Regions from separate parts of the Micromonospora sp. WMMD708 genome, predicted to be linked through region 1. Evidence: riboswitches for the same ligand, from Rfam matches in the RefSeq annotation. Region 1 holds a riboswitch; each other region holds the start of a gene.

Evidence for each region. Region 1 has a riboswitch for ZMP and ZTP ahead of ACN260_RS12705 (glycine hydroxymethyltransferase). Riboswitches for the same ligand answer to the same signal wherever they lie in the genome.
Region 2: linked by a shared signal. The riboswitch ahead of ACN260_RS00015 (bifunctional 5,10-methylenetetrahydrofolate dehydrogenase/5,10-methenyltetrahydrofolate cyclohydrolase) and the one ahead of ACN260_RS12705 (glycine hydroxymethyltransferase) in region 1 are both predicted to bind ZMP and ZTP.
Region 3: linked by a shared signal. The riboswitch ahead of ACN260_RS13875 (bifunctional 5,10-methylenetetrahydrofolate dehydrogenase/5,10-methenyltetrahydrofolate cyclohydrolase) and the one ahead of ACN260_RS12705 (glycine hydroxymethyltransferase) in region 1 are both predicted to bind ZMP and ZTP.

What each region holds. Positions count from the first base shown of each region.
Region 1 is NZ_CP186060.1:2,887,707-2,899,990, reverse strand. Features, by position in the region: gene ACN260_RS12740 (histidine phosphatase family protein) at 1-670, shown strand, start outside; gene ACN260_RS12735 (NAD(P)H-hydrate dehydratase) at 654-1,523, shown strand; gene ACN260_RS12730 (hemerythrin domain-containing protein) at 1,613-2,113, shown strand; gene ACN260_RS12725 (SDR family NAD(P)-dependent oxidoreductase) at 2,448-2,759, shown strand; gene ACN260_RS12720 (hypothetical protein) at 2,723-2,875, shown strand; gene ACN260_RS12715 (metallophosphoesterase family protein) at 2,885-3,754, opposite strand; gene ACN260_RS12710 (SDR family NAD(P)-dependent oxidoreductase) at 3,816-4,205, opposite strand; ZMP/ZTP riboswitch at 4,422-4,511, shown strand; gene ACN260_RS12705 (glycine hydroxymethyltransferase) at 4,530-5,966, shown strand; gene ACN260_RS12700 (hypothetical protein) at 6,035-6,286, opposite strand; gene ACN260_RS12695 (PLP-dependent aminotransferase family protein) at 6,407-7,732, opposite strand; gene ACN260_RS12690 (alpha-hydroxy acid oxidase) at 7,737-8,840, opposite strand; gene ACN260_RS12685 (alpha/beta hydrolase) at 8,837-9,823, opposite strand; gene ACN260_RS12680 (cytochrome P450) at 9,835-11,055, opposite strand; gene ACN260_RS12675 (SGNH/GDSL hydrolase family protein) at 11,117-12,284, opposite strand, start outside.
Region 2 is NZ_CP186060.1:607-6,941, forward strand. Features, by position in the region: gene ACN260_RS00010 (endonuclease/exonuclease/phosphatase family protein) at 166-945, shown strand; gene ACN260_RS00015 (bifunctional 5,10-methylenetetrahydrofolate dehydrogenase/5,10-methenyltetrahydrofolate cyclohydrolase) at 961-1,857, opposite strand; ZMP/ZTP riboswitch at 1,871-1,952, opposite strand; gene ACN260_RS00020 (hypothetical protein) at 2,047-2,937, opposite strand; gene ACN260_RS00025 (PLP-dependent aminotransferase family protein) at 3,013-4,512, opposite strand; gene ACN260_RS00030 (hypothetical protein) at 4,555-6,335, shown strand, end outside.
Region 3 is NZ_CP186060.1:3,127,255-3,139,538, reverse strand. Features, by position in the region: gene ACN260_RS13885 (PLP-dependent aminotransferase family protein) at 1-1,494, shown strand, start outside; gene ACN260_RS13880 (hypothetical protein) at 1,570-2,460, shown strand; ZMP/ZTP riboswitch at 2,555-2,636, shown strand; gene ACN260_RS13875 (bifunctional 5,10-methylenetetrahydrofolate dehydrogenase/5,10-methenyltetrahydrofolate cyclohydrolase) at 2,650-3,546, shown strand; gene ACN260_RS13870 (endonuclease/exonuclease/phosphatase family protein) at 3,562-4,341, opposite strand; gene ACN260_RS13865 (sulfite exporter TauE/SafE family protein) at 4,532-5,290, shown strand; gene ACN260_RS13860 (malonic semialdehyde reductase) at 5,337-5,951, opposite strand; gene ACN260_RS13855 (winged helix-turn-helix transcriptional regulator) at 6,050-6,397, shown strand; gene ACN260_RS13850 (GNAT family N-acetyltransferase) at 6,401-7,195, shown strand; gene def (peptide deformylase) at 7,175-7,684, opposite strand; gene ACN260_RS13840 (TetR/AcrR family transcriptional regulator) at 7,695-8,480, opposite strand; gene ACN260_RS13835 (chorismate-binding protein) at 8,491-9,702, opposite strand; gene ACN260_RS13830 (DUF5999 family protein) at 9,826-10,026, shown strand; gene gcvP (aminomethyl-transferring glycine dehydrogenase) at 10,145-12,284, opposite strand, start outside.

The DNA of each region.
Region 1 (12,284 bases):
GTCGACGGCTGAGGCGGCCGGCGCCGAGCTGATCGACCTGACCCACCGCGACGCCGACGTGCCGCTGTCGGACACCGGTGAGGAGCAGGCGCGGGCGACCGCCCGGTGGCTGGCCGGTCTACCGGCCGGGCAGCGTCCCGACGTGGCGGTCGTCTCGCCGTACCTGCGGGCGGTGCGGACGGCGGAACTGGCCCTGGCCGGCACCGGAATCCCGGCCAGTGTCGACGAACGGCTGCGCGACCGCGAGCTGGGCATCCTCGACGGGTTGACCGGGCACGGGGTGGCCCGCCGGTTCCCCGACGAGGCGGCCCGGCGGCAACGGCTGGGCAAGTTCTACTACCGGCCGCCGGGCGGCGAATCCTGGACCGACGTGGCGCTGCGGCTGCGTACCCTCCTCGGTGACCTGCGCCGCGACCACCCGGGGCGGCGGGTGCTGCTGTTCGGGCACGACGCCCTGGTGTTCCTGCTCCGCTACCTGGTGGAAGGGCTTTCCGAGGCGGAGCTGATGGGGTTGACCCGGAAGCACGTGATCGCCAACTGCTCGGTGACCGGCTGGTCGGCCGACGCCACCGGCCGGCTCGTCCCGCAGACCTTCAACGACGTCACCCACCTGCACGCGCAGGGCGCACCACCCACCACGGAGGACGAGATCCATGCCGAACCGGTCTGAGACGCGGGTCATCACCCCGGGGCTGCTGCGGGACTGGGCGCTGCCGGTGCCGACGGGCGGCAAGGACAACCGGGGCACCGTCCTGGTCGTCGGCGGCTCCCGGTTCACCCCGGGGGCGGTGCTGCTGGCCGGGGTGGCCGCGCTGCGCGCCGGGGCGGGCGTGCTGCAACTGGCCGCCGCCGAGTCCACCGCCGCCGCGCTGAGCATCCAGGTGCCCGAGGCGATGGTGGTCGGCCTGCCGGAGACCGCCGACGGCGCGGTCGCCGGTGAGCCCGGTGACCGGCTCGGTGACCTGGTGGAGCGGGCCGACGTGGTGACCGTCGGGCCGGGCCTCAACGACATCGACCAGACCCGCGCCCTGCTGCGCCTGGTGCTGTCGGCGGCCGGGCCGCGCACCGCGCTGGTCTTCGACGCGTACGCGCTGGGCGCGCTCAGCCACGAACCGGACCTGCTGGTCGGCGCGGACCGGAAGGTGGTGCTGACCCCGAACCTCACCGAGGCCCGGCACCTGCTCGGCCGCGACCCCGGCGACGACCTGGACGCCGACTCCCGCGAGCTGGCCTGCCGGTACGAGGCGGTGGTCTCCCTGTACGGCCACATCGCCACCGGAGACGGCCAGGGCTGGCGGGAGGAGAGCGGCGACGCCGGGCTGGGCACCTCGGGCAGCGGTGACGTGCGGGCGGGGCTGCTCGCCGGGCTGCTCTCCCGGGGTGCGGAGCCGGCCCAGGCGGCCTGCTGGGCGGCCTGGGTGCACGCGGTGAGCGGGCAACGGCTGGTGCCCCGGTTCGGCCGGATCGGGTTCCTGGCCCGGGAACTGCTCGACGAGATCCCGCACACCATCGCCACCGTCTGAGCGGGTCGGGCGTTCACCGGCCGCGATCCGTTTGCGCAGTTCGTCCCGGGGTACCGGGATTGCCGTCAGCCGATCAAGGAGGTCTGCCGGTGTCCACCGACGCCATCGTCCTGCTCAAAGAGGACCACAAGGAGATGCGCCGCCTCTTCCGCGAGTTCGAGAAGGCACAGGAGGGGCCGGCCAGCCGTCGCCGGAAGCTGGTCGACGAGATCGTGGCCGCCCTGACCACCCACACCTACCTCGAGAACGAGGTGATGTACCCGGAGGTCCGTAAGCTCCTGCCGGACCTGGAGGACGACATCCTGGAGTCGTACGAGGAGCACCACGTCGCGGATGTGCTCTGCGCCGAACTGGCCGCGATGGACGCCTCCGACGACCACTTCGTCGCCAAGACCACGGTGCTGATCGAGAACGTCGAGCACCACATCGAGGAGGAGGAGCAGGAGTGGTTCCCGAAGGTGCGGGAGGCGCTCGGTCGCAACCCGCTCCAGGAGATCGGCGAGCGCATGATCGCGCAGCGCCCCGATGCCCCCCGCTCCCCCGGCGACCCGAAGGCGGTCAGGAGCGCCCGGCACGCCACCGCCGCCTGACCCGCAGGTTCGACCCGCACCGTGTCCGAGGGGCCCGACCATCCGGTCGGGCCCCTCGGACACGCGCGGGGGTGCCTACGGTTGCGCCCCGCGTGGGACAGGTCAGCGCGGTCCGGACGACGTCGCGGGGGTGACCGGGCAGCCGTCGTACTCGTCGGCCGGGACGGGCGTCGGCAGAGACGCCGCCACCAGGGAACGAACCTCCGTGTTCGGTACGGACATGACACTGCCTTCTTCCGCTGTCGCCGGCCTCCGCAGAGGATTGTGCCGGTCACAGGAACGAGGTCGACGTCCGGTGCCGATCGGGGGCCACCGGACGTCGGGAAGGGGTGGCATGCGGGTCATCGTCATCAGCGGCGGCACCGACGGCATGGGCCGGGCGACACTGGAAGCCCGGATCCGCCGTGGCGACGAGGTCGTCGCCATCGGCAGCAACCCGGCGAAGGGGCGGGCCGTGCGGGCGCTCTCCGGCCGGGTGCACTTCCTCCAGGCCGATCTGCGCTCGGTGGCGCAGACCCGCCGGGCCGTCGACACCATCAGGGGTCGATGGCCGAGGGTGGACGCACTGGCCCTGTTCGCCAACCGGCCCTCGCCCCGATCCGTCCCGTCGTGGCATGGATCGACGATCCACCGGCGGACGCGCTGACCGCCAGCGACCGGGGCAGACCCGTTCCGCTGTCGACCACGACGCTCGATCCGGCCGCCGCGCGTCGCCTCGGCACGGTGACCGAGGCGCTGCTCACCCGCCTGCACGCCGGCTGAGCCGGCGGCTCACCACAGCGGCACCGGCGCGCCGGTGGGCGCGGGCAGGATCTGCCGCACCCGCCCGGGGGGCACGCTGCGCTGGCGCCACTCCCGGGGGTAGCCCACCGAGACCTCCTCGAACCGCACCCCGTCCTTCCAGGTCGTACGGGGGATGTGCAGGTGCCCGTAGACCACGGTGGTGGCGGCGAACCGGCGGTGCCAGTCGGCGGTCGCCTCCGTCCCGCACCACTGCGCGAAGATCGGGTAGCGCAGCACCTCGGTCGGGTGGCGGTCCAGCGGCCAGTGGTTGACCAGCACGGTGGGCAGCTCCGGGTCGCGGGCCTCCAACCGGCGGGCGGTTTCCGCCAACCGGGCCGCACACCACTCCTGCCGGCTCGAATACGGGTCGGGGTGCAGCATGAACTCGTCGGTGCAGACGATCCCGGTCCGGTACGCCTCGGCCAGCGCCGCCTCCCGGGTGTCGAACCCCGGCGGTCGCCAGCTGTAGTCGTAGAGCAGGAACAGGGGTGCCACCAGCGCCGGTCCGCCCGGCCCCCGCCACACCCGGTAGTCGTCCTCGGGGGTGACCACGCCCAGGTCCCGGCACCGCCGCACCAGCAGTTCGTAGCGGTCCACCCCGCGCAGGGTCACCGGGTCGGCCGGCGGGGTCCACAGTTCGTGGTTGCCCGGTGCCCAGATGACGGTGTCGAAACGCCCGGCGAGCGTGCCGAGCGCCCACTCGATGTCGGCGACCGTGTCCGCCACGTCACCGGCGACGATCAGCCAGTCCCGTGGCGAGGCAGGCCGTAGCGCCTCGACCAGGGCACGATTCTCCGCGTACCCGACGTGCAGGTCGCTGATCGCGACCAGACTGCCCTCGGTGTCCTCCCCCAGCATCCGCCGATCGTACGCAGAAGGGTCCCCGGCGTGCGGCATGCGGGAACACCCCGGGCCGGGGTCAGTCGGCGGAGCCGGGCTCGGCCACCCGCCGGTGCTGCCCGGCCATCAGCCGGTCCGGCGTGAGCCGGGCGGCCACCGCCTGGACCTTGTTCTTCAGCGAACCGGCGACCACCTTCTCCTCGCCCTTCATCATCGCCGCGAAGCCCTGCGCGGCCACCGTCGCCGGGTCGTCCTTGTCCTGCGTGCCGACCTTGATGTCGCCCATCTCGGCACGATCGAAGAACTTCGTCCCGGTCGGGCCGGGCATCAGGGTGGTCACCGTCACGCCGGTGTCCTTCAGCTCGTTGCGCAGCGCCTCGGCGAAGGACTGCACAAAGGACTCGGAGGCGTTGTAGACCGCCTGGTAGGGGCCGGGGATGGTGGCCGCGATCGACGAGGTGATCAGCACCCGGCCGACGCCGTCACCCCGTCGTAGGTGGCCAGGTCGACCTGGACGGGCCGGATCTCGGCCCGGCCGTCGCGGCGCAGGTGGTCCTCTCCTCGGTCGGGTCCGCCGTCCGGATGTCCCCTACGTCTGCATTGCCCCGGATCGGGCCGGTCAACCCTCCGGCCGGCGGCCCGCCGGAGGTGCCCCGGAGGGCCCACCCGCCACCCGGTAGGATCGTCGGCGGGCCGTGACTGGCGCGTGGGGATGGAGCACCATCGGGAAGCGGCCCCGTCATGAGGACGCACGCCGAGCGCCTGGGCCTTCCGCACGTCACCTGGAGGTCGCATGTCGCCCAACGCCGAGTCCACCGCCTTCCGCAGCGCACTCGAGGTGATCCGGGCGGTCGAACCCCGGGTGGCCGACGCCATCGGCGCGGAGCTGACCGACCAGCGTGAGTCGCTGAAGCTGATCGCCAGCGAGAACTACGCCTCCCCGGCGACCCTGCTGACCATGGGCAACTGGTTCAGCGACAAGTACGCCGAGGGCACCGTCGGCCGCCGTTTCTACGCCGGCTGCCAGAACGTCGACACGGTCGAGGCCCTCGCCGCCGAGCACGCCAAGGAGCTGTTCGGGGCCAGCCACGCCTACGTGCAGCCGCACTCGGGCATCGATGCGAACCTGGTCGCCTTCTGGGCGATCCTGGCCGACCGGGTCGAGTCCCCCGCCCTGCAGAAGGCCCAGGTACGCCAGGTCAACGACCTGACCGAGGCGGACTGGTTCGCGCTGCGCCGCGAGCTGGGCAACCAGCGGATGCTGGGCATGTCGCTGGACGCCGGCGGCCACCTCACCCACGGTTTCCGGCCGAACATCTCGGGCAAGATGTTCGACCAGCGCAGCTACGGCACCGACCCGGCCACCGGCCTGATCGACTACGACCGGGTCGCCGAGGCCGCCCGGGAGTTCAAGCCGCTGATCCTGGTCGCCGGCTACTCGGCGTACCCCCGGAAGGTGAACTTCCGGATCATGCGGGAGATCGCCGACTCGGTCGGCGCGACCTTCATGGTCGACATGGCGCACTTCGCCGGCCTGGTCGCCGGGAAGGTCTTCACCGGCGACTTCGACCCGGTGCCGCACGCGCACATCGTCACCACCACCACCCACAAGTCGCTGCGCGGCCCGCGCGGCGGCATGGTGCTCTGCGGCCCGGAGCTGGCCGACCAGGTCGACCGGGGCTGCCCGATGGTGCTCGGCGGTCCGCTGCCGCACGTGATGGCGGCCAAGGCGGTCGCGCTGGCCGAGGCGCGGCGACCCGACTTCGCCGACTACGCGCAGCGGATCGTCGACAACGCGCAGGCCCTCGCCGAGGGGCTGCTGCGCCGGGGCACCACCCTGGTCACCGGCGGCACCGACAACCACCTGGTGCTGCTCGACGTCTCCGGCTACGGCCTGACCGGCCGGCAGGCCGAGCAGGCGCTGCTCGACTCGGGCATCGTCACCAACCGCAATGCCGTCCCGCAGGACCGCAACGGCGCCTGGTACACCTCCGGCATCCGGATCGGCACCCCGGCGCTGACCACCCGGGGCCTCGGCACCGCCGAGATGGACGCCACCGCCGAGCTGATCCACACCGTGCTCAGCCAGACCACGCCGGGCGCCAACGCCGACGGCACCCCGTCGAAGGCCAAGTACGTGCTCGACCCGGCGGTCGCCGACTCGGTCGGCAAGCAGGCCACCGACCTGCTCGCCGGCTTCCCCCTCTACCCCACCGTCGACCTGGGCTGACCCGGCCCGCCCCACGTGCGGTCAGGAGGTTCCGGTGGCGGAACCTCCTGACCGACGGGGAGCCGGGATCAGGTGATGGGGCGCTTGAGGTGGTAGCGGTGGACCTCGGTGCTGCCCTGGATGTTGTTGACGTCCTCGGCGGCGGAGACCAGCTCCCAGCCTTCCCGGCCGACCCGGTTGAGGTGGGCGATCGCGGTGTCGCCGTACGCCGTGACGTCGGTACGTGAGCCGTCCGGGCCGTACCAGACGAACGAGACGTGGAACTGGCGTCCCTGTCCCTGGTAGCGGCGGACCAACAGGGCGTACTCCCAAGCGACCATGCGTCCATTATGGCCGCTTGCCCGACCCCCGCGCAGCACGGGGGGTGGCGGTTCGACGACACCGGGTGGGGTCGGTTCCGCCGGACGGCGGCCGGCACCGGCCGGCCGCGGAAGCGACGCTCAGCCGGCCGGGATCGCGGCGCGGGTCAACTCGTCGGCGATCAGCGCGGCCAGCCGGTCCAGGCCGAGGTCGATCTGCGTCGGGGTGACGGCGCTGACCGACAGCCGCAACGCGTCGACCGGACGGCCGTCGTCGTAGAAGTGCGCCATCGGGGTCCAGAGCACCCCGTACCGTTCGGCGGAGCGGCGCAGCAGCGCGTCGTCCACCGGGAAGGGGACGGTGACCACGACGAAGAAGCCGCCGGCCGGGGTGTTCCAGCGCACCGGCGAGCCGGCCGGGAAACGCCGCCGCAGGCCGGCGAGCAGATGGTCCCGGTTGCGGGTGTACGCCGCCCGTTCCCGCCGGTTCGCGGCGACCAGCGAGCAGCCGTGCTCCAGCAGCGCCCCGCCGATCACGGCCTGGGCCAGCGGCGACGTGTTCACCGAGACCATGCTCTTGATCTTGGCCAGCTGGTCGGCGAACAACCCCACCGCGCCGTCGGCCCCGCCGACGCGCTGGTCGGCCACCAGGTAGCCGATCCGCGCCCCGGGCAGCACCGTCTTGGCGAACGAGCCCAGATAGACCACCCGCCGTCGGGTGTCCAACGCCTTGAGCGTCGGCACCCGGTCGGCGTCCCCGGCCGGGAACAGCCCGTACGGGTTGTCCTCGATCAGCAGCAGGTCCTCCTCGGCGGCCAGGTCCAGCAGTCGTTGCCGGTCGGCCAGGCCGATGCTGGTGCCGGAGGGGTTGGCGAAGTCGGGCATCACGTAGCACGCCCGGGGCCGCAGACCCTCCGCCCGGGCCCGGTGCACCTGCGCCCGCAGGTCGGCCAGGTCCACCCCGGCCGGGCCACCGGCCACCGGCCGCACCGGCAGGTCCACCAGCCGGGCCGCCCCGGTCAACCCGACGTACGTCGGGGCGACGGCGAGCAGCACGTCGGCGGGGCCGGCCCGCAACGCCCGCAGCACCAGCAGCATCGCCTCCTGGCAGCCGACGGTCACCACCACCGCCTCGTCGTCGACGTGGACGTCCTCGTCGACGGCGAGGTTGCGGGCGATCAGGTGGTGGATGATCCCCTTGGTCCGGCCGTACTGGAACAGGGTGCGACGGACCTGTTCGGGTGTCTGCCCGAGGTCGTCGGCGAGGTGCCGGCGGAACCGGTCCAGCCAGCGCCCCGGCGCGTCGTCGGCGAAGAACTCCTCGTACGGCCGCCCGGCCGCCAGCGACACCGCGTCGGGCCAGTGCTGGGACACCTCGTTGAGGAAGTTCATCGAGTTCAGCGCCGGGTCGTCGACCGCCGGGTGCAGGGTCGCCAGGTCCAGGTCCAGGTCCACCAGATGCTCCAACGGGTCAGCCTCCGGTCAGGGTACGCAGCCGCCGGGCCTGCGTCGGGTCGGCGCAGCCGGTCAGGGTCAACGCGTCGCGCAACTCGACGGCGAGCAGGTCGAGGGCGGCCTGCGCGCCGGCCCGCCCGCCGGCCGCCAGCGCCCACAGCATCGGGCGGCCCAGCAGCACCCCGGACGCGCCGAGGGCGAGCGCGCGCAGCACGTCCGTGCCGGACCGTACCCCGCTGTCCAGCAGCACCTCGATCCGCTCACCGACGGCCGCGACCACCTCCGGCAGCATGGTGGCGGTGGCCGGCGCACCGTCGAGCTGCCGGCCGCCGTGGTTGGAGACCACCACGGCGTCCACCCCGACGTCGGCGGCACGGACCGCGTCACGCGGGTCGAGGACCCCCTTGACCAGCAGCGGCAGCCCGGTACGCTCCCGCAGCCAGGCCAGATCCGCCCAGGTCAGGGCGGGCGCGAAGGCGGCCTCGGTGTGCGCGGCGATGGCCGACACACCGGGGGTGCCGGCGTGGGCCAGGTCGTCCCGGCCGGCCGGCAGATTGGCGGCGGTCACCTCCGGCGGCAACGCGAACCCGTTGCGCACGTCGCGCAGCCGCCGGCCGAGCACCGGCACGTCGACGGTGACCATCAACGCCGCACAGCCGGCGCTGTGCGCCCGGTCGAGCAGGTCGGCGACCAGCCCCCGGTCCCGCAGCCAGTAGAGCTGGAACCAGACCGGCCCGGCGGTGGCGGCGGTGACCTCCTCGACCGGGGTGCTGCTCAACGTGCTCAGCACGTAGGGCACCCCGGCCGCGCCGGCCGCCGCCGCCAGCGCCGGCTCACCGTCCGGGTGCAGCAACCGTTGGTACGCCATCGGCGCGACCGCCACCGGCATCGCCTGCTCCCGGCCGAGCAGCGGTGCGTCGGTGCGGGGACGTTCCACCCCGGTCAGCACCCGGGGCAGCACCGCGACCCGGTCGAGGGCGGCCCGGTTGGCGGCCAGCGTGGTCTCCACCCCGCTGCCCCCGCCGACGAAGTCCCAGACCCCGGCCGGGAGCGCCCGCCTGGCCAGCTCGGCGAAGTCGGCCAGGCTGACCGGCGGCCGGGCGACCTCCCCGACGGTCACCGCTCGTTCCCCACCGTGGTGGCGGAGACCGGGGTGTCGGCCGGCGGGGTGGGCAGCCCGAAGACCTCCCGCAGGAAGGCGGCGGCCTCGTCCTGGGCACGCCGGCCGGCGTCGAAGACCCCGGGCATGGCGAAGAACCCGTGGATCATGCCGGGATAGCAGGTGGCCCGCACCGGCACGCCGGCCTCCCGCAGCCGCTGCGCGTACCGCTGTCCCTCGTCGCGCAGCGGGTCGTGCTCGGCGGTGACCACCAGTGCCGGCGGCAGGCCGGACAGGTCGTCGGCGAGCAGCGGCGAGGCCAGCGGATCGGCGGCGTCCGCCGGGTCGGCCAGGTAGTGACCCCGGTACCAGTCCACGGAGTGCCGATTGAACAGCAACGGATCCTGGTCGTCGGCGGGTCGGGGGGCGGCCCGCTGGTCGGTGTTCGGGTAGACCAGCAGCTGCCCGGCCAGCCGGGGACCGCCCTCGGCGCGGGCCAGCAGGGTCACCGCCGCCGCCAGGTTGCCGCCCGCGCTGTCCCCGCCCACCACCAGCCGGTCCGGGTCCACGCCCAGCTCGGCTGCGTGTTCGGCCAGCCACCGGGTGGCGGCGTGACAGTCCAGCACGGCCGCCGGGAACGGGTGCTCCGGGGCGAGCCGGTAGCCGACCGTCACCACCTGGCAGCCGGTGGCGTTGGCCAGCCGGCGGCAGATCCCGTCGGCTGTCTCCACACTGCCCAGCGTCCAGCCGCCGCCGAAGAAGTAGACCAGGGTGGGCAGCGGCCCGTCACCGGCCGGCCGGTACACCCGGACCCGCAGGTCCCCGTCGGGGCCGGGGACGGTCGTGTCGCGTACCTCGTGGACCGGCTCGACGTCGCCGCCGCCGGCCCGGATCGCGGCGAGGTCGGCGGCGCGGGCCTCGGCGAGGGTCTGGGTGTACAGCGGTGGGGTGCCGGCGGCGGCCCGCGCGGCCCGGTAGGCCACCACCTGGGGGTCGAGGGACATGGGATCGGCTCCTATCCGCCGGTGGTGACGAAGAGCTTGTCGATGCCGCGCAGGAACAGGCTCCCGCTGTAGTCGGCCGGCTGGCTGACCGCGAGCCGGGGGAACCGCGCGAAGAGCCGGGGCAGGCCGAGCCGACCCTCCAGGCGGGACACCGCCGCGCCGAGACAGAAGTGCGGGCCGACGCCGAAGGCCAATGACGGGGGACCGTCGCGGCGCGGGTCGAACCGGTCCGGCCCGGGGAACCGGCGCGGGTCCCGGTTGGCTCCGGCGATGATCAGCAGGACGTTCTCGTCCCGGGCGACCGGCACGCCGCCCAGCACGGTGTCCCGGGGCGCGGCGCGGGCCAGGAAGTGCACCGGACTCTGCAGCCGCAGCACCTCGTCGACGCAGCCCTGGGCCAGGATCTCGTCGCCGGGCAGCGCGGCCACTGTGTCGGGGTGGCCCAGCAGCACCGGCAGGCCGTTGCTGAACATGTAGACGGTGGTGACGAAGCTGGCGTTGAACAGCACGATCAGGTTGCTGATCAACTCCTCCTCGGTCAGGTCGACCTCGCCGGAGTCCAGCGCCTCGACCAGCCCCGAGATCAGGTCCTCACCCGGCTGACGGCGACGGTGCCCGATCAGGTCCCGGTAGAGCGCCCGCAGCTCCTCGGCGGCCTGGTTGGCCAGCGCCAGCCGTTGCGGGGTCTTGCCGGCCACGTCGAGAAACTCGTCGATCCAGTCGACCCGCTGCCGGTACCAGGCCAGCTCGCTCTCGGGCAGGCCGATGAACTCGGCCATCACCAGCGCCGGCACCGGGTAGGCGAAGTCCGCGACGAAGTCGATCTCGGAGCCGTCGGCACCGGCGTCGGCCATCCGGTCCAGCAGGGTGTCGACCACCCGGACGATCACCGGTTCCAGCGCGCCGAGCCGGCGCGGGGTGAAGGTACGGGAGAACACGCCGCGCATCCGGCCGTGGTCGGGCGGGTTGACGAACATCATCGAGGACTGGAAGGTGCGCAGGATCTCCTGCTCCTCCCAGCCCGGCGGGGGCTGCTTGTACCACTCCGGGTCACGCAGCACCTGGTCGACCAGGTCGTAGCCGACGGCCACGGCGGTCACCGTGCTGTGCTCCGGACGGTTCGGGATGACGCTGATCGGCCCGTGTTCGTGCAGGGCCGCGTACCACGGATAGGGGTCCTGCCGGCCGGCCTCGCTGTAGAGACCGGACAGGATCTCGTCGACGTCCACGATGGTGCTTCCTCCCCAGGAAATGACCGGGGGGCGACGGGTCACGCCCGTCGCCCCACCGGTGTCACAGACCGAGCAGTCGAAGTGGTACGGCGTCCGCCAACGCCTGGTTGCCGGCGTCGTTCGGGTGGATGTGGTCACCGGCGTCGTACGCGGGCAGCAGCCGGCTCGGCTGGGCCGGGTCGCGCAGCACCGCGTCGAAGTCGAGCAGCCCGTCGAACTCGGCCGCCCCTGGGCCGCGCAGCCAGGTGTTCACCGCCTGCCGGGTGGTCTCCTTCTCGGGCGTCCACACCCCCGGGTTGCCGTGCCCCTCGTACGGGGTCAGGGTGACCGCGAGACTGCGCAGGCCGCGCGCCTTGGCCTGCTGGTTGATCTGCCGCAGCGAGGTGATGATCCGGTCGGCGGAGTCGTCGGACATCCAGATGTCGTTGATGCCGAGGTGGGTCACCAGGGTCTTCACGCCGGTCTGCGGGAAGACGTCCTCGTTGAGCCGGGCCAGCGCGTTCGGACCCAGCTCGTAGTAGCCGGGGAAGCCGCCCGCACCGGGCTCGGTGCCCTCGTGGTTGAGCCGGTTGCCGGCCAGGCTCAGGTTGAGCACCCCGGGGGTGTGCACCTCGGGACGGGCGGCGACCAGCCGCCCGGCGAGCAGTTCCGGCCAGCGCTTGTTGGCGTTGACGGTGCTGCCGTTGCCGTCACCGATCGAGTCGCTGAGCACCACCACCGCGCCGGGGCTCTTCGGGCGCAGCACGTCGATGCCGGACAGGAACATCCAGCAGCAGTCCGGGCGGATGGTGAAGCCGGCACCGTCGGCGGCGGTGGTCAGGTCGTTCGCCCCGATGAAGGTGGTGACCTTGGACTGACCGTGAAACGTGACCGGCCCGGTGAGCACCGGGAAGTGCAGGGTGACGACCAGGTCCTCCTGCTCGCCGACCGCGTAGGTCAGCGGGTCGCTGAGCAGTTCGGCGCCCTTGTTCATGGTCGCCGAGGTGGAACCGCCGAACTTCAGCTCCCGCAGGCTGCCGGGCAGGATGTCCGACCGGTCGGTCAGGGTGGCGGTGTTCGGGCGGGCGACGGTGGCGTGTCCCACCTGCACGGCCTGCTCGCCGTAGAGGTTGCTCAGCCGGACCCGCAGCCGCTCCCCACCCACGGTGGTGCGCACGGTCATCCGGATGCTCTGGTTGTTCAGGCCGGTGTTCGTCAGCCCGACGGTGTTGCCGCGGGTGACCGCCGCG
Region 2 (6,335 bases), 2.9 Mb from region 1:
TCTCCCCGCCCCACCCGGCCACCCACCCGCCCAGGTGGCCCACCTCACCGCCCACGCCGCCGCCGCAACCACACCCCCACCACACCCACCGCCACGAACACCAGCACCGAACAACACAGCAACTTGATCATCCAGCAACTGTCCCACGCCACGTAGGGTGCACACGTGCGCCTGGCCACCTTCAACCTGCTCCACGGCCGCTCCCTGACCGACGGACTCGTCGACCCCGACCGGCTCACCGCCGCCGTCCACGCCCTCGACGCCGACATCCTCGCCCTCCAGGAAGTCGACCGCGACCAGTCCCGCAGCGGCCACCACGACCTCACCACCATCGCCGCCCACGCCCTCGACGCCCCCGAACACCGCTTCGCCGCCGCCGTCGTCGGCACCCCCGGCGAACACTTCCGCCCGCTGCGCCACGACGACGACGGCCACGGCGAACCCTGCTACGGCATCGGCCTGATCAGCCGCCACCGGGTCCGCAGCTGGCACGTCACCCGCCTCAACCCCGCACCCGTACGCTCACCCCTCTACGCCCCCGGCCCCGGCGGCGGCCTCATCCTCCTGCGCGACGAACCCCGCGTCGTCCTCGCCGCCGTCCTCGACACCCCCCACGGCCCCCTCACCGCCGCCGCCACCCACCTGTCCTTCGTCCCCGGCTGGAACGCCTACCAACTCCGCCGCGTCGTGCGCGCCCTGCGCGCCCTACCCGCCCCCCGCATCCTCCTCGGCGACCTCAACCTCCCCGCCGGCCCCGCCCGCCTGCTCACCGGCTGGCAACCCCTCGCCCGCCACCCCACCTACCCCGCCACCGCCCCCCGCGTCCAACTCGACCACATCCTCGCCGACCCCCACGACCGGCACCGGCTACCCCCGGTCACCGCCACCGCCACCCCCCGCTCCACCATCTCCGACCACCGCCCCCTCGTCGTCGACCTCGGCTGAACCGCCCCCACCCGGTCACCCCCGTCCCACCGCCCGCTGCGCCGCCCGCAACGCGTTACGGAACAACATCGCCACCGTCGTCGGACCCACCCCACCCACCCGCGGCGTGATCGCCCCCGCCACCCGCGCACACGACTCGTCCACATCCGGCAACAACCGACGACCCTCATACCGCACCCCACCACCCACCACCACCGCACCCGGGCGCACATGCTCCGGCCGCACGATCCCCGGCACCCCCGCCGCCGCCACCAGGATCTCCGCCCGCCGCGTGTACCGCGGCCAGTCCGCCACCCCCGTGTGCACCACCGTCACCGCCGCGTTCGCCGTCGGCCGCTTCTGCGCCAACAACATCGCCAACGGACGCCCCAACGTCGCACCCCGACCCAGCACCACCACCTCCCGCCCCGCCACCGGCACCCCGTGGAACGCCAACAACGCCTCGATCCCCGCCGGCGTACACGGCAACGGCCCCGGCAACCCCAACGCCAACCGGCCCATGTTCACCGGATGCATCCCGTCCACGTCCGAATCCGGATCCAACACCTCCAACGCCCGGTCGTAATCCAGATGCCCCGGAACCGGATGCTGCACCAACACCGCGTGCACCCCGGCGTCGTCGTTGAAATCCCGCAACACCCGGTGCAGATCGGCCTGCGACGCCGACCCGGGCAGCCGCACGTGCGGCGACGCGAACCCCAACTCCGCCGCCTGGCGAGACTTGATCCGGATGTACCCGACGCTCGCGTCGTCGTCACCCACCAGCACCGTCGCCAACGCCGGCACCACCCCGGCCGCCCGCAACGCCGCCACCCCCTCGGCGACCTCGGCGAGAATCCGCTCCGCCACCGGCCCACCCGGCAACAACCGGGCCGTACCGGACATGGGGGAGAAGGACGAGGAAACAGACATGACCCACCTCGACCACGGAGGCCCAGGCGGTCGACCCCCGCGACGAGCTCCCCGATGGTTGACCCATCCCCGTGCCGCCAGTCGCATCCACCACCACCATGCCACAAACCCGCCGCACACACCGCCCGCCACCACCACACGCGCCGGGCCCGGCCGCCACACGACGACCGGGCCCGGCTGACCGACCCGCTACGAGACCGTGATCTGCGCGACCCCACCAGCCGGATTGCTGATGATGCCGACCATCGACCGGCGACACGACCCGATGAGCGGATCGTTCGCACACCCCGGGGCGCTGTAATCCACCGCCACCACCTGGATCCGATGATTGGCCACCGTCGGCGAGTAGTTGAACGGCGAACCCACCGGACAACTACTGCCGCTCCACTGCGAACCCAGCAGACCCAGATCCGTCCAGACACCCCCGGCATCCATGTCGTTGATCCAGATCCGCAGCGGCCGCCGGTCGTTGTGACAGTTGTACGTCAACAACGTCCGCACCCCGGTCACCCCCGAATCCGGCGGCGTGACCATCGCATCACCCGACCAGATCAGATTGACCCCCCACGGCCGACTGCCGTACACCACATAGTCGTTACGGCTGCGGTTGAACAACGCCTGACCACCCGCCGTGGTGATCAGATTCCACTCGTACACCGCGGTGGCCGACCACACCAGGTCGATGCCGTAACTCTGCGCACCCCACCGCAGGTAACCACCGCCCGGAACCCGCAACGCCACCTTCGTGGTGCTCGTGATCGGCGCATTCGTCGGCAGACCCTCCCCGTACACCTCCCACCGGGAATTCGGCCAGTCGGTCCAGTTCAGATTGATGCCGTAGTCGCGCTCCGCATACCGCAGCGCCTTCAGACCATTGCTCTGGTTACGCATCGGGCCGTACCCACCACTCCACGTCGGCAGGCCCTCCCAGTCGACGACCGCACTCGGCGGCGCCGCCGCCGACACACCCGACGCCGGAACCGCCGACACACCCGACCCGGCCGACGCCGGCACCGCACCGGTCAACCCGGCGAGGACCACCGCCACCACCAGGCAGAGCACTCTGTGAACACGGGACATGTCTCCTCCGAATCAAGACACCAGCACGGACACCCCTAACGGCGTTCCACCCCGTGCCATCCCGTTCCACCTCCCTCAGTACGCCGCACCCACCTCCTCCGGCGCCCGCCGCGCCATCGCGGCCAACAACGCCACACTGCCCCGCAACGTCTCCACATCCGGCGACGACGTCGACAACCGCACCGCATCCGGCACCGGCACCCCCACGACCGCATAGTCGGCCGCCGGACTGATCACCACCCGCTGCCGGGCCGCAGCGGACACGAACGCCCCCGCCGACCACCCACCCGGCAACCGCCACCACACGTGGTACGACCCAGGATCAGCACGCACGTCGAACCCGGCCAACACCTCCGCCACCACCGCCTGCCGCAGCCGCGCATCCTGCTGCTTGAGCCGCACGATCCGCTGCGCCGTACCATCGGCCAACACCGCGGTCGCACACGCCAACGCCACACCCGGCACCCCCCACGTACCGGAACGCACCGCCGCCGCGACCCGCCCGCTCAACCTGGCCGGACACACCAGCAAACCCAGATTGAGCCCCGCACCCACCCGCTTGGACAAACTGTCCACCAGGATCGTCTGCTCGGGAGCATGCGCGGCCAACGGCAACTCCCCGTCGCACAGAAACGAATTGATCCGGTCCTCGATCGCGACCAGACCCAACCGCGCGAGCCGCCCACCCAACTCGGCCCGCCGACCCGCCGACATCGTCATCCCCAACGGATTGTGCAACGAGGGCTGAAGGTAGACCGCCGCGAGCGGAGCCCGACGATGCGCCTGCTCCAACGCCGACCCACTCAACCCCTCCCCATCCATACCGATCGGCACCAACGTCACACCGTGCCGCGCCGCGATCGTCTTCACCACCGGATACGTCAACTCCTCCACCCCGAGCCGCTGCCCCGGCGCCACCAACGCCACCATGGCCGCCGCGATCGCCTGCCGCCCACTACCGGTGAACAGCAACCGCGCAGGATCCACCACCCACCCCGGCCGAGACAGGAAGGACGCACCGACCCGCCGCGACTCCCGCGTCCCGTCCACCGGCACCGGATGCATCGCCGCCTCCAAGCCCGCCGGCACCAGCACCCGCCCCAACGCCCGCGCCACCATCGACGACTGCCCCGGCAACACCGGAAAGTTGGCCTCCAGATCGACCAGGCCCACATCCCCCGACCACACCGAGGAATCCGCCACGAACGTGCCCCGCCCCACCGCCCCGGCCACCAGACCCCGCCGCGCGAGCTCCTGATACACCCGAGCCGCCGTCGACACCGCCATACCGTGACGCCGGGCGAACTCCCGCTGGGGGAGCAGCCGCTGCCCCGGCCGCATCCGCCCCGACCGAATGTCGGCCGCCACCGCATCGGCCACCAGCCGGAAATCGTCGCGCACCGTCACCCTCACCTCCACCGGACCAGGCACACCCACGCCCCCGCAGCGCCTCCGATCAATCCGACCACAACCTCGGTGCAATAAACAGACGCCCAACCACGGAAAACCCCCGAATGTCAGATTCCCGGCCGCAGACGCCGTTGACGCCACCAACCAAACCGATGCGAGACTCACCTCAATCACCCCATTGACTCGGTTCATTGAGAGGTGTGACCCGTGAGGACACCCACCACCACCCACCCGACCGAACTGCTCCGCCGCGCCACCGACGCCCTGTGGACCGACGGCGACCTCACCACCAGCCGCATCCACTTCGACGCCGCCTACCGCGCCGCAGAAGCCGCCGACGACCACCACACCCGCACCCTCGCCGTCACCGGCATGGGCGGCCTCTGGGTCCACGAACACCGCACCACCAGCGACGCCACCCTCCTCCTCCACCGCCTCCACCACGCCATCGCCACCACCGACCCCCACACCCCCCTCGGCATCCGACTACGCGCCCGACTCGCCGCCGAACACGACTACCGCACCGCAACCCACACCGACACCCTCACCCTCGCCACCCAGGCCCGCACCACCGGCGACCCCGTCACCATCACCGAAACCGCAAGCCTCGCCCACCACTGCCTCCTCGGCCCCGACCACACCCGACTACGCCACGAACTCAGCCAACACGCCCTCACCGCAGCCCTCGCCACCGGCCGCCGCAGCGACCTCCTGGTCGCCCTCCTCTGGCGCACCGTCGACCAGTTCCTCGACACCCACCCCCAAGCCGAACGCAGCCTCACCGAACTCCACACCCACCTCACCCACCGCGACCACCTCGCCGTGTCCTACGTCGCCCACGCCATCGACGTCATGCTCACCATCCGCGCCGGCAAACTCACCGAAGCCCACGCCCGCGCCGCCACCTGCGCCCAACGAGGCATCACCGCCGGCGACGCCGACACCACCGGCTGGCACGGCGCCCACCTGACCACCATCGCCTGGTACCAAGGCCACCTCGCCGACCACCTCCCGACGCTGCGCGAACTGGCCGTCTCACCCACCCTCAGCGCCGTCGACCACTCATACCAGGCAGCACTCGCCGTCGCCTCCGCCCTCGCCGGACACCGCCGCGAAGCCACCGCCGCCCTCGCCCGCCTCCGCCAACCCGACCTCACCACCCTGCCCCGATCCAGCAGCTGGCTCGTCACCCTCCACGGCATCGTCGAAGCAGCCCACCTCCTCGACGACGGCCACCTCGCCACCGAGGCCTACAACCTCCTCACCCCCTACGCCGACCGACCCATGCTGGCCAGCCTCGCCATCACCTGCTTCGGCAGCACCCAGCACGCCCTCGGCACCGCCGCCCTCACCGCCGGCGAAACCGACCGCGCCATCACCCACCTCCACGCCGCCGTACACGACAACCTCAGGCTCGGCCACCTCCCCGCCGCCACCCTCTCCCGCGCCCGCCTGGCCCAGGCCCTCGACCAGCGCCCCGGCCAACACGACCGCCGAGAAGCCGAACGACAACGCCACCTCGCCCACACCGACGCCACCGAACTCGGCATGACCCTCCCCACCCCACCACCACGCCCCCGCACCCCCCACCGCCCACACATCCGGTGCCACCGCCACGGCCGACACTGGCAGCTCAGCCTCGGCCACCGCACCGCCACCATCGACGACTGCGTCGGCGCCCGATACCTCGCCACCCTCATCGCCAACCCCGGACACGACATCCCCGCCATCCAGCTCGCCGGCGGCACAGCACCCACCACCGACCACCAACCCGTCCTCGACGACACCGCCAAACGGGCCTACCAGCGACGACTCCGCGACCTCACCGCCGCCATCGACGAAGCCGACGACGCCCACGACCCGCGCCGCGCCGAACAGGCCCGCACCGAACGCCAGTGGCTCATCGACGAACTCGCCGCCCACACCGGACTCCACGGTCGCGACCGCACCTTCACCGACAACACCGAACGGGCCCGCATCGCCGTCGG
Region 3 (12,284 bases), 240 kb from region 1:
CTCGCATCGGTTTGGTTGGTGGCGTCAACGGCGTCTGCGGCCGGGAATCTGACATTCGGGGGTTTTCCGTGGTTGGGCGTCTGTTTATTGCACCGAGGTTGTGGTCGGATTGATCGGAGGCGCTGCGGGGGCGTGGGTGTGCCTGGTCCGGTGGAGGTGAGGGTGACGGTGCGCGACGATTTCCGGCTGGTGGCCGATGCGGTGGCGGCCGACATTCGGTCGGGGCGGATGCGGCCGGGGCAGCGGCTGCTCCCCCAGCGGGAGTTCGCCCGGCGTCACGGTATGGCGGTGTCGACGGCGGCTCGGGTGTATCAGGAGCTCGCGCGGCGGGGTCTGGTGGCCGGGGCGGTGGGGCGGGGCACGTTCGTGGCGGATTCCTCGGTGTGGTCGGGGGATGTGGGCCTGGTCGATCTGGAGGCCAACTTTCCGGTGTTGCCGGGGCAGTCGTCGATGGTGGCGCGGGCGTTGGGGCGGGTGCTGGTGCCGGCGGGCTTGGAGGCGGCGATGCATCCGGTGCCGGTGGACGGGACGCGGGAGTCGCGGCGGGTCGGTGCGTCCTTCCTGTCTCGGCCGGGGTGGGTGGTGGATCCTGCGCGGTTGCTGTTCACCGGTAGTGGGCGGCAGGCGATCGCGGCGGCCATGGTGGCGTTGGTGGCGCCGGGGCAGCGGCTCGGGGTGGAGGAGTTGACGTATCCGGTGGTGAAGACGATCGCGGCGCGGCACGGTGTGACGTTGGTGCCGATCGGTATGGATGGGGAGGGGTTGAGTGGGTCGGCGTTGGAGCAGGCGCATCGTCGGGCTCCGCTCGCGGCGGTCTACCTTCAGCCCTCGTTGCACAATCCGTTGGGGATGACGATGTCGGCGGGTCGGCGGGCCGAGTTGGGTGGGCGGCTCGCGCGGTTGGGTCTGGTCGCGATCGAGGACCGGATCAATTCGTTTCTGTGCGACGGGGAGTTGCCGTTGGCCGCGCATGCTCCCGAGCAGACGATCCTGGTGGACAGTTTGTCCAAGCGGGTGGGTGCGGGGCTCAATCTGGGTTTGCTGGTGTGTCCGGCCAGGTTGAGCGGGCGGGTCGCGGCGGCGGTGCGTTCCGGTACGTGGGGGGTGCCGGGTGTGGCGTTGGCGTGTGCGACCGCGGTGTTGGCCGATGGTACGGCGCAGCGGATCGTGCGGCTCAAGCAGCAGGATGCGCGGCTGCGGCAGGCGGTGGTGGCGGAGGTGTTGGCCGGGTTCGACGTGCGTGCTGATCCTGGGTCGTACCACGTGTGGTGGCGGTTGCCGGGTGGGTGGTCGGCGGGGGCGTTCGTGTCCGCTGCGGCCCGGCAGCGGGTGGTGATCAGTCCGGCGGCCGACTATGCGGTCGTGGGGGTGCCGGTGCCGGATGCGGTGCGGTTGTCGACGTCGTCGCCGGATGTGGAGACGTTGCGGGGCAGTGTGGCGTTGTTGGCCGCGATGGCGCGGCGGGCGCCGGAGGAGGTGGGTGCGGCGTACTGAGGGAGGTGGAACGGGATGGCACGGGGTGGAACGCCGTTAGGGGTGTCCGTGCTGGTGTCTTGATTCGGAGGAGACATGTCCCGTGTTCACAGAGTGCTCTGCCTGGTGGTGGCGGTGGTCCTCGCCGGGTTGACCGGTGCGGTGCCGGCGTCGGCCGGGTCGGGTGTGTCGGCGGTTCCGGCGTCGGGTGTGTCGGCGGCGGCGCCGCCGAGTGCGGTCGTCGACTGGGAGGGCCTGCCGACGTGGAGTGGTGGGTACGGCCCGATGCGTAACCAGAGCAATGGTCTGAAGGCGCTGCGGTATGCGGAGCGCGACTACGGCATCAATCTGAACTGGACCGACTGGCCGAATTCCCGGTGGGAGGTGTACGGGGAGGGTCTGCCGACGAATGCGCCGATCACGAGCACCACGAAGGTGGCGTTGCGGGTTCCGGGCGGTGGTTACCTGCGGTGGGGTGCGCAGAGTTACGGCATCGACCTGGTGTGGTCGGCCACCGCGGTGTACGAGTGGAATCTGATCACCACGGCGGGTGGTCAGGCGTTGTTCAACCGCAGCCGTAACGACTATGTGGTGTACGGCAGTCGGCCGTGGGGGGTCAATCTGATCTGGTCGGGTGATGCGATGGTCACGCCGCCGGATTCGGGGGTGACCGGGGTGCGGACGTTGTTGACGTACAACTGTCACAACGACCGGCGGCCGCTGCGGATCTGGATCAACGACATGGATGCCGGGGGTGTCTGGACGGATCTGGGTCTGCTGGGTTCGCAGTGGAGCGGCAGTAGTTGTCCGGTGGGTTCGCCGTTCAACTACTCGCCGACGGTGGCCAATCATCGGATCCAGGTGGTGGCGGTGGATTACAGCGCCCCGGGGTGTGCGAACGATCCGCTCATCGGGTCGTGTCGCCGGTCGATGGTCGGCATCATCAGCAATCCGGCTGGTGGGGTCGCGCAGATCACGGTCTCGTAGCGGGTCGGTCAGCCGGGCCCGGTCGTCGTGTGGCGGCCGGGCCCGGCGCGTGTGGTGGTGGCGGGCGGTGTGTGCGGCGGGTTTGTGGCATGGTGGTGGTGGATGCGACTGGCGGCACGGGGATGGGTCAACCATCGGGGAGCTCGTCGCGGGGGTCGACCGCCTGGGCCTCCGTGGTCGAGGTGGGTCATGTCTGTTTCCTCGTCCTTCTCCCCCATGTCCGGTACGGCCCGGTTGTTGCCGGGTGGGCCGGTGGCGGAGCGGATTCTCGCCGAGGTCGCCGAGGGGGTGGCGGCGTTGCGGGCGGCCGGGGTGGTGCCGGCGTTGGCGACGGTGCTGGTGGGTGACGACGACGCGAGCGTCGGGTACATCCGGATCAAGTCTCGCCAGGCGGCGGAGTTGGGGTTCGCGTCGCCGCACGTGCGGCTGCCCGGGTCGGCGTCGCAGGCCGATCTGCACCGGGTGTTGCGGGATTTCAACGACGACGCCGGGGTGCACGCGGTGTTGGTGCAGCATCCGGTTCCGGGGCATCTGGATTACGACCGGGCGTTGGAGGTGTTGGATCCGGATTCGGACGTGGACGGGATGCATCCGGTGAACATGGGCCGGTTGGCGTTGGGGTTGCCGGGGCCGTTGCCGTGTACGCCGGCGGGGATCGAGGCGTTGTTGGCGTTCCACGGGGTGCCGGTGGCGGGGCGGGAGGTGGTGGTGCTGGGTCGGGGTGCGACGTTGGGGCGTCCGTTGGCGATGTTGTTGGCGCAGAAGCGGCCGACGGCGAACGCGGCGGTGACGGTGGTGCACACGGGGGTGGCGGACTGGCCGCGGTACACGCGGCGGGCGGAGATCCTGGTGGCGGCGGCGGGGGTGCCGGGGATCGTGCGGCCGGAGCATGTGCGCCCGGGTGCGGTGGTGGTGGGTGGTGGGGTGCGGTATGAGGGTCGTCGGTTGTTGCCGGATGTGGACGAGTCGTGTGCGCGGGTGGCGGGGGCGATCACGCCGCGGGTGGGTGGGGTGGGTCCGACGACGGTGGCGATGTTGTTCCGTAACGCGTTGCGGGCGGCGCAGCGGGCGGTGGGACGGGGGTGACCGGGTGGGGGCGGTTCAGCCGAGGTCGACGACGAGGGGGCGGTGGTCGGAGATGGTGGAGCGGGGGGTGGCGGTGGCGGTGACCGGGGGTAGCCGGTGCCGGTCGTGGGGGTCGGCGAGGATGTGGTCGAGTTGGACGCGGGGGGCGGTGGCGGGGTAGGTGGGGTGGCGGGCGAGGGGTTGCCAGCCGGTGAGCAGGCGGGCGGGGCCGGCGGGGAGGTTGAGGTCGCCGAGGAGGATGCGGGGGGCGGGTAGGGCGCGCAGGGCGCGCACGACGCGGCGGAGTTGGTAGGCGTTCCAGCCGGGGACGAAGGACAGGTGGGTGGCGGCGGCGGTGAGGGGGCCGTGGGGGGTGTCGAGGACGGCGGCGAGGACGACGCGGGGTTCGTCGCGCAGGAGGATGAGGCCGCCGCCGGGGCCGGGGGCGTAGAGGGGTGAGCGTACGGGTGCGGGGTTGAGGCGGGTGACGTGCCAGCTGCGGACCCGGTGGCGGCTGATCAGGCCGATGCCGTAGCAGGGTTCGCCGTGGCCGTCGTCGTCGTGGCGCAGCGGGCGGAAGTGTTCGCCGGGGGTGCCGACGACGGCGGCGGCGAAGCGGTGTTCGGGGGCGTCGAGGGCGTGGGCGGCGATGGTGGTGAGGTCGTGGTGGCCGCTGCGGGACTGGTCGCGGTCGACTTCCTGGAGGGCGAGGATGTCGGCGTCGAGGGCGTGGACGGCGGCGGTGAGCCGGTCGGGGTCGACGAGTCCGTCGGTCAGGGAGCGGCCGTGGAGCAGGTTGAAGGTGGCCAGGCGCACGTGTGCACCCTACGTGGCGTGGGACAGTTGCTGGATGATCAAGTTGCTGTGTTGTTCGGTGCTGGTGTTCGTGGCGGTGGGTGTGGTGGGGGTGTGGTTGCGGCGGCGGCGTGGGCGGTGAGGTGGGCCACCTGGGCGGGTGGGTGGCCGGGTGGGGCGGGGAGAATGGCCGGCCGTGGATCCTGTGTCGTTGACGACTCTGCTGACTGCGGCTGCCCTGGCGGGGTGGGTGGATGCGGTGGTGGGTGGGGGTGGGTTGTTGTTGTTGCCGGCGTTGTTGGTGGCGGCGCCGGGGGTGCCGGTGGCGACGGCGTTGGGGACGAACAAGGTGGCGGCGATCTTCGGTACGTCGACGGCGGCGGTGACGTATGCGCGGCGGACGAGGCTGGACTGGGCGGTGGCGGGGCCGGCGGCCGGGTTGGCGGTGTTGACGGCGGGGTTGGGTGCGGCGTTGGCGGGTGCGGTGCCGGGTGGCGTGTACCGGCCGGTGGTGCTGGTGGTGCTGGTGGCGGTGGCGGTGTTCGTGCTGGCGCGGCCGTCGCTGGGTGTGGTGGCGGCACCGCAGCGGCGCACGCCGGTGCGGGTGGTGGTGGCGGTGGGGGTGGCGGGTCTGGGTATCGCTCTGTATGACGGGTTGATCGGGCCGGGTACGGGCACGTTCCTGGTGTTGGCGTTCACGGCGGTTCTGGGGTCGGATTTCGTGCATGCCTCGGCGATGGCGAAGGTGGTGAACGCGGGTACGAATCTGGGTGCGCTCGTGGTGTTCGGGTTGACCGGGCACGTGTGGTGGGCGTTGGGTGCGGCGATGGCGGTGTGCAACGTGGTGGGGGCGCTGGTGGGGGCGCGGATGGCGTTGCGTCGGGGTGCGGGGTTCGTGCGGGTGGTGTTGCTGGTGGTGGTGTTGGCGTTGGTGGCGAAGTTGGGGTACGACCAGTGGCTGGCCGGCTGAGCGGGGTGGGTGCTCGGCGGGCCAGCCACTGGTCGTCAGGGGTGGGTCAGGCGTGCCGGACGACGGTGTCGTAGTCGAGGCGGGGCAGGCGGGGGTGCCAGGCGTCGGGGCCGGGGTGGCCGATGTTGACCAGGAGCAGGGACTTCCAGCCGGTGTCGGTGAAGAATTCGTTGTCGACGCCGGTGGCGTCGAATCCGCCCATGGGTCCGGCGGCGAGGCCGGCGGCGCGCACGGCGAGCAGGAAGTAGCCGACCTGCAGGCCGGCGTTGAAGCGGGCCATGCCGTCGCGGGTGGTGGGGTCGGCGGCGAAGTGTTCGCGCATGCCGGGGCGGATGGGGAAGATGGTGTCGAGGTGTTCGTGGAAGTCGGTGTCGGCGGCGAGGACGGCGACGACGGGGGCGGTGGCGGTCTTGGCGCGGTTGCCCTCGGCGACGTGGGTGAGGAGGCGGTCGCGGCCGTCGCCGGGGCGGACGAACAGGACGCGCAGGGGTTGGACGTTCATGGCGGTGGGTGGGTACTTGGCGAGGTCGTAGATGGCGCGGAGTTGTTCGTCGCTGACGGGGGTGTCGGTGAAGGTGTTGGCGGTGCGGGCTTCGGTGAACAGTTGGGCCTGGGCCTGCGGGTCGAGGGTGATGAGGTGGTCGGGCAGTACGTCGGTCATGGTGTCCTCCGGTCGGATCGACGATGTGCTGCGGCCAGAGTAGCAGCTAGTTTTTTCGAAGTGGCTAGGGTGAGTTGCGGACCACGTATGCTGGGTCGATGACGACGTGCTCCCCGACCGACGGCGGGCCCCGCGCCTGCCCCGGGGGGCTGTCCCGGGCGTTCGCGTTCCTCGGCAAGCGGTGGAACGGCATGATCCTGGGCACCCTCGCCCAGGGGCCGGCCGGCTTCGCCGAGCTGGCGCGGGCGCTGCCCGGCATCAGCGAGTCGGTGCTGTCCGACCGGCTCGGTGAGCTGGCCCGGGTCGGCCTGGTCAGCCGCACGGTGCGCGAGGGTCCCCCGCTGGGCGTCAGCTACCAGTTGACCGGGCGGGGCGCGGCCCTGCTGCCGGCGCTGGACGAGCTGGCCCGGTGGGCCGACGAGAACCTCCCCACGGGTCGTTGCTGACCGGTGCCGGTCCGCGCCGAACACGACCGCGCCGAGCTGGCCGCGCTGCTGCGCCGCGATCCGGTGCTGCACGCCTACCAGTTGGGTGACCTGGACGACTTCTTCTGGCCGTACACGACGTGGTTCCGGCGCGGCGACCAGGTGGTGCTGCTCTACCACGGGGCGGCCGAGCCGGTGCTGCTGGCGTTCGCCGCGCAACGCGACGGCGCCGTCATGACGGCGCTGCTCGACGAGGTAGCCCCGGTGCTGCCGGCCCGCCTGTACGCGCACCTGTCCCCCGGCCTGGAGCGGGTCCTCGCGGGCCGGTACGTCCTCACCCCGGCCGGGGCGCACCTGCGGATGGCGTTGACCGACCCGGGGCGGATCGCCGGCACCGCCGCGCAGGGTGAGGTGCTCGACACCGCGGACCTGCCGGCGTTGCGGGACCTGTACGCGGCGGCGTACCCGGGGAACTGGTTCGACCCGCGGATGCTCGACACCGGCCACTACGTGGGGATACGCGAGGGCGACGCCCTGCTGGCGGTGGCCGGGGTGCACGTGTGGTCGCCGACGTACCGGGTGGCCGCGGTGGGGAACGTGACCACCCGTCCGCAGGTGCGGGGGCGGGGGCTGGGCGCTGCGGTGGTGGCCGCGTTGTGTGCCCGGCTGGCCGCGAGCGTCGACCACGTGACGTTGAACGTGCGGGCCGACAACACGGTCGCGGTGCGCCTCTACGAACGGTTGGGGTTCACCCGGGTCGCCGGGTTCGGCGAGTACACGATGACCGTCGGGGCGGGGTCAGCCGCGTCGGCGGGGTGAGTCGAACCGGCCGGCGCGGATCTCCCGCAGGGCCTTGCGGCGCACGTCGCCGCGCAGGGTGTCGACGTAGAGCCGGCCGGCGAGGTGATCGGTCTCGTGTTGCAGGGCGCGGGCGAGGAAGCCGCTGCCGGAGATGGTCAACGGGTCGCCGTGCCGGTCGACGCCGTGCACGGTGGCGTGCAGGGCGCGGCGGGTCGGGAAGTACAGGCCGGGAATGGACAGGCACCCCTCGTCGTCGTCCTGGATCTCGTCGGACAGCTCGATCGTGGGGTTGATCAGGTGCCCCCGGTGGCCGTCGGCGTCGTAGACGAACACCTGGGCGTCGACGCCGATCTGGGGGGCGGCGACACCGGCCCGGCCCGGTTCGCCGGTGAGGGTGTCCATCAGGTCGTCGACGAGCCGTTGCAGGGCGGCGTCGAAGCGGGTCACCGGGGTGCAGGCGGTGCGCAGGACGGGATCACCGATGATCCGGATCGGGCGTACGGTCATGTCCGGAAGGCTATCGGGGGGTCACCGGCGGCGGTGACCCGGCGCACCGGTCGGCGATCAGGGCGGCGATGCCGTCCAGGACGCGCGCCAGGCCGAAGTCGAAGGCGCGGGTCGGGTCGGTGGCGGCCTGGTACTCCTGCCCGGCGGCGGCGCCGACCCGGGCGGCGGTGGGGAACCGCGCCGGGTCCATGACCTTCTCCAGGTAGGGGGCGTGGGCGTGCCACCACTGTTCGTCGGTGAGGCCGGTGCGGCCGGCGGCCTGCGCGGCCTCCACCGCACCGCGTACCGCGCCGTGGACGTAGGAGTCGACGAGGGTGACCACGGCGTCCATCTCCAGGTCGGTCAGGCCGGTGCCCTCGACGGCGCGTAGTTCGTAGTCGTAGCGGGCGGTGACCTGGGGGCCCAGCGGTGGACGGGTGGTGGCGACCTGCAACAGCCACGGGTGGCGCAGGTACAGCGCCCACTTGTCCCGGGCGATGCGCTCCAGGCGGCCGCGCCAGCCGCCGGGGACGTCGGTGGGGCGGGGGGTCTCGCCGTGCACGGTGTCGAGCATGACGTCGAGCAGTTCCCCCTTGCCGGGCACGTGCGTGTAGAGGGACATGGTGCCGACGCCGAGACGTTCGGCGACCCGGCGCATCGACAGCGCGGCGAGACCCTCGGCGTCGGCGACGTCGATGGCGGCCCGCACGATCTGGTCGACGCCGAGGCCGCCGCTGCGGCTGACCCGCTCGCGGGTGCGCCACAGCAGGGCGAGGCTGCGGGCGGGGTCACCGGTGCCGCTGTACTCGACGTGCATGCCCGCCACCCTAACGGCCCCGGTGCGCTCGACCGGCGGCGAGCAGGGCCCGCAGCGGGGCGGCCTTCGCGGCGGCCTCGGCGACCTCGGCGGCGGGGTCACTGTCCCAGGTGATGCCGCCGCCGGCCCACAGGTGCAGCCGGTCGTGGTCGGCGGCGGCGGTGCGGATGGTCAGGCCCAGGTCGAGGTGGCCGGGGCCGATCCAGCCGAACGCGCCCATGCCGGCGCCCCGGCCGACGGGTTCCACGGCGGCGATCAACGCCAGCGCGGCGTGTTTCGGCGCCCCGGTGACCGACCCGCCGGGGCAGGTGGCGCGCAGCAGGTCGGTCAGGCCGGTCCCGTCGGCGAGGGCCGCCGACACGGTCGACTCGGCCTGCCACAGGTCACACCAGCGGCGGACGGTGAACAGGTCGTCGACGGTCACCGAGCCGGTGCGGGCGATCCGGGCGAGATCGTTGCGTTCCAGGTCGACGATCATGATGTGTTCGGCGCGTTCCTTGGCGGAGGCGAGCAGGTCACGGCGGCCGGCCGGGGTGGCGGGGCGGGTGCCCTTGATGGGGCGGGTGACGACCCGGCCGGCGTGCACGGCGACGAGCGTTTCCGGTGAGGCGCAGCCGATGCTCCATCCGTCGCCGTGCAGGGTGCCGCCGTAGCGGGCACCGGGCAGTCCGGCGAGGCGGGCCAGGGCGGGCCGGGGGTCGCCGGTGTAGGTGGCGGCGGCGTGGCCGACCACGTTGACCTGGTAAACGTCGCCGCGGCCGATCGCGGCGCGCACGGCACGCACGGCGTCGGCGTGCCGGGTGCCGCTCCAGCTGTCCCGCCACGGTCCGAGACGCAGCCGCTCGGGTGCCGGTGCGGTGGGGGGCGGTCGGCGGGGGCCGTGGTCGTAGACGACGACGGCCACGTCGGGTAGGGCGGGCACGGGGCTTGCGGGGCCGGTGGGTGCGCCGGCCATCCGGGCGCCGGCGGCGGCGGAGACGAACAGGGCGGCGCCGCAGGGGCCGTCGGTGCGGTGGGTCGCCGGGCGGGTCAGGTCGTCGACGGGCAGGCCGTGGGCGGTGAGGAAGGCGGTGATCTGGGCGGCCGGGTCGCCACCGTCGGTGACGTGCCACAGGTAGCGGTCCCGTTCCACGAGCACGCTGCGGCAGCGCTCCGGTACGGCGGGTACGTCGACCGGGGCCGTTGGGAGCGTTTCCACGCCGGGTGGCTGATTCTTCCTCATCCGTTCAGCGGATTTCCGGGCAACATGGCGGAAGGCTGCTCGATCCGGCGCGCCGAACCTTGGTACTGTGCGTCACTGGTCATGTGAACCATGACACAGTGCCCCCACAGTCCGGAGAACCCGATGTGCCAGCACCAGATCCCCTGTCCCTCCGCCGAAGCGACCGACCGGGATGCCGCCCGGGTCATCGCCTGCTTCCCAGAGCAGGGCTGGAGCCTGCTCTGCAACGGTGTCATCGTCTTCGAGGACACCGGTGAACTCCTCCCTGACGGCAGCACCATCGCCCCGCACCGCGGGCCGGCCCGGCACGCCCTCGTCGCCTGACCCGGTCACGATGCGTCGGCGTCGCCGACCCGTCACACCAGGCTAGCCCCCACGCGGGGGGCCGCCCTCCCCCGGTCGCCGCACCGGGGCGGCACGACCGCCGCCCCGGCACCGCGCCTCAGTCCTGGAACGCCTCCGGCGCCGGACACGAACACATCAGGTTCCGGTCGCCGTACGCGCCGTCGACGCGCCGCACCGGCGGCCAGTACTTCCCCACCCGGTCCACCCCGGCAGGGTAGGCACCCACCGACCGCGGATACGGATGCGGCCACCCGTCCCCGGACACCATCGCCGCGGTGTGCGGCGCGTTACCCAGGGGATTGTCCTGCGCCGGCCACTCACCCGAGGCCACCTTGTCGATCTCCGCCCGGATGGCGATCATCGCGTCGCAGAACCGGTCCAGCTCGGCCAGATCCTCACTCTCGGTCGGCTCCACCATCAGCGTCCCCGCCACCGGGAACGACATCGTCGGCGCGTGGAACCCGTAGTCGATCAGCCGCTTCGCGACGTCGTCGACACTCACCCCGGTCGCCTTCGTCACCGGCCGCAGATCCAGGATGCACTCGTGCGCCACCAGGCCCTTGTTGCCCGCGTACAGCACCGGGAAGTGCTCGCGCAGCCGCACCGCCACGTAGTTCGCGGCCAGCACCGCCACCCCCGTCGCCCGGGCCAGCCCCGCCGCGCCCATCATCCGCAGGTACGCCCACGGGATCGGCAGGATGCCCGCCGACCCGTACCGGGCCGCCGAGATCGCCGGCGCACCCTGCACCCGGGCACCCGACGGGTCACCCGGCAGGTACGCCGCCAGATGCTCCCGCACCGCCACCGGACCCACCCCCGGACCGCCACCGCCGTGCGGAATGCAGAACGTCTTGTGCAGGTTCAGGTGCGACACGTCCGCCCCGAACCGGCCCGGCTTGGCGAACCCGACCAACGCGTTGAGATTCGCCCCGTCCACGTACACCTGGCCGCCGGCGTCGTGGACCTTCGCGCACAGCGACGCGATACCCGTCTCGTACACCCCGTGCGTCGACGGGTACGTCACCATGATCGCCGCCAAGGCGTCCCGATGCTTGTCGATCTTCGCGTCGAGGTCGACCAGGTCGACGTTGCCGTCGGCGTCACACCCGACCACCACCACCCGCATCCCGGCCATCACCGCCGACGCGGCGTTCGTACCGTGCGCCGACGACGGGATCAGACACACGTTCCGGTGACCCTCACCCCGGTCCCGGTGGTACGCGCGGATCGCCAACAACCCCGCCAACTCCCCCTGCGACCCGGCGTTGGGCTGCACACTGACCGCGTCGTAGCCGGTCACCTCCGCCAGCCACCCCTCCAACTGCCCGATCAGCTCCCGGTAACCGGCGGTCTGCTCGGCCGGGGCGAACGGGTGCAGATGGGCGAACTCCGGCCACGTCACCGGCTCCATCTCGGTGGTCGCGTTCAGCTTCATCGTGCACGACCCCAACGGGATCATGCCCCGGTCCAGGGCGTAGTCGAAATCGGCCAGCCGACGCAGGTACCGCAGCATCGCCGTCTCGCTGTGGTGGCTGCGGAACACCGGGTGGGTGAGGAAGTCGGTGTCCCGCGCCAACCCGGCCGGCACCGCCTGCGCCACGTCCCCGACGACCGGGTCCACCCCGAACGCCTCCCACACCACCGCCAGGTGCTCCCCGGTGGTCGTCTCGTCACACGACACCCCCACCCGGTCGGCGTCGACCAGCCGCAGGTTCACACCCCGCTCCCGCGCCGCCGCCACCACCCGCTGCGCCCCACCCGGTACCACCGCCGTCACCGTGTCGAAGAACACCCCGTCGACGACCTCCACGCCACCGGCGCGCAGCCCCGCCGCCAACCGCAGCGCCATCGACCGGGTACGGTCGGCGATCCGCCGCAACCCGTCCGGCCCGTGGTACACGGCGTACATGCCGGCCATCACCGCCAACAACACCTGCGCCGTGCAGATGTTGCTGGTCGCCTTCTCCCGCCGGATGTGCTGCTCCCGCGTCTGCAACGCCAACCGGTACGCCGGCTCACCGGCCGCGTCCCGGGACACCCCGACCAGCCGACCCGGCAGCATCCGCTCCAACCCGGCCCGCACCGCCAGGTAACCGGCGTGCGGCCCCCCGAACCCCATCGGCACCCCGAACCGTTGCGTGGTGCCCGCCGCGATGTCCACCCCGATCCGCCCCGGCGCCCGCAGCAGCGTCAACGCCAACAGGTCCGCCGCCACCGTCACCAACGCGCCCACCGCA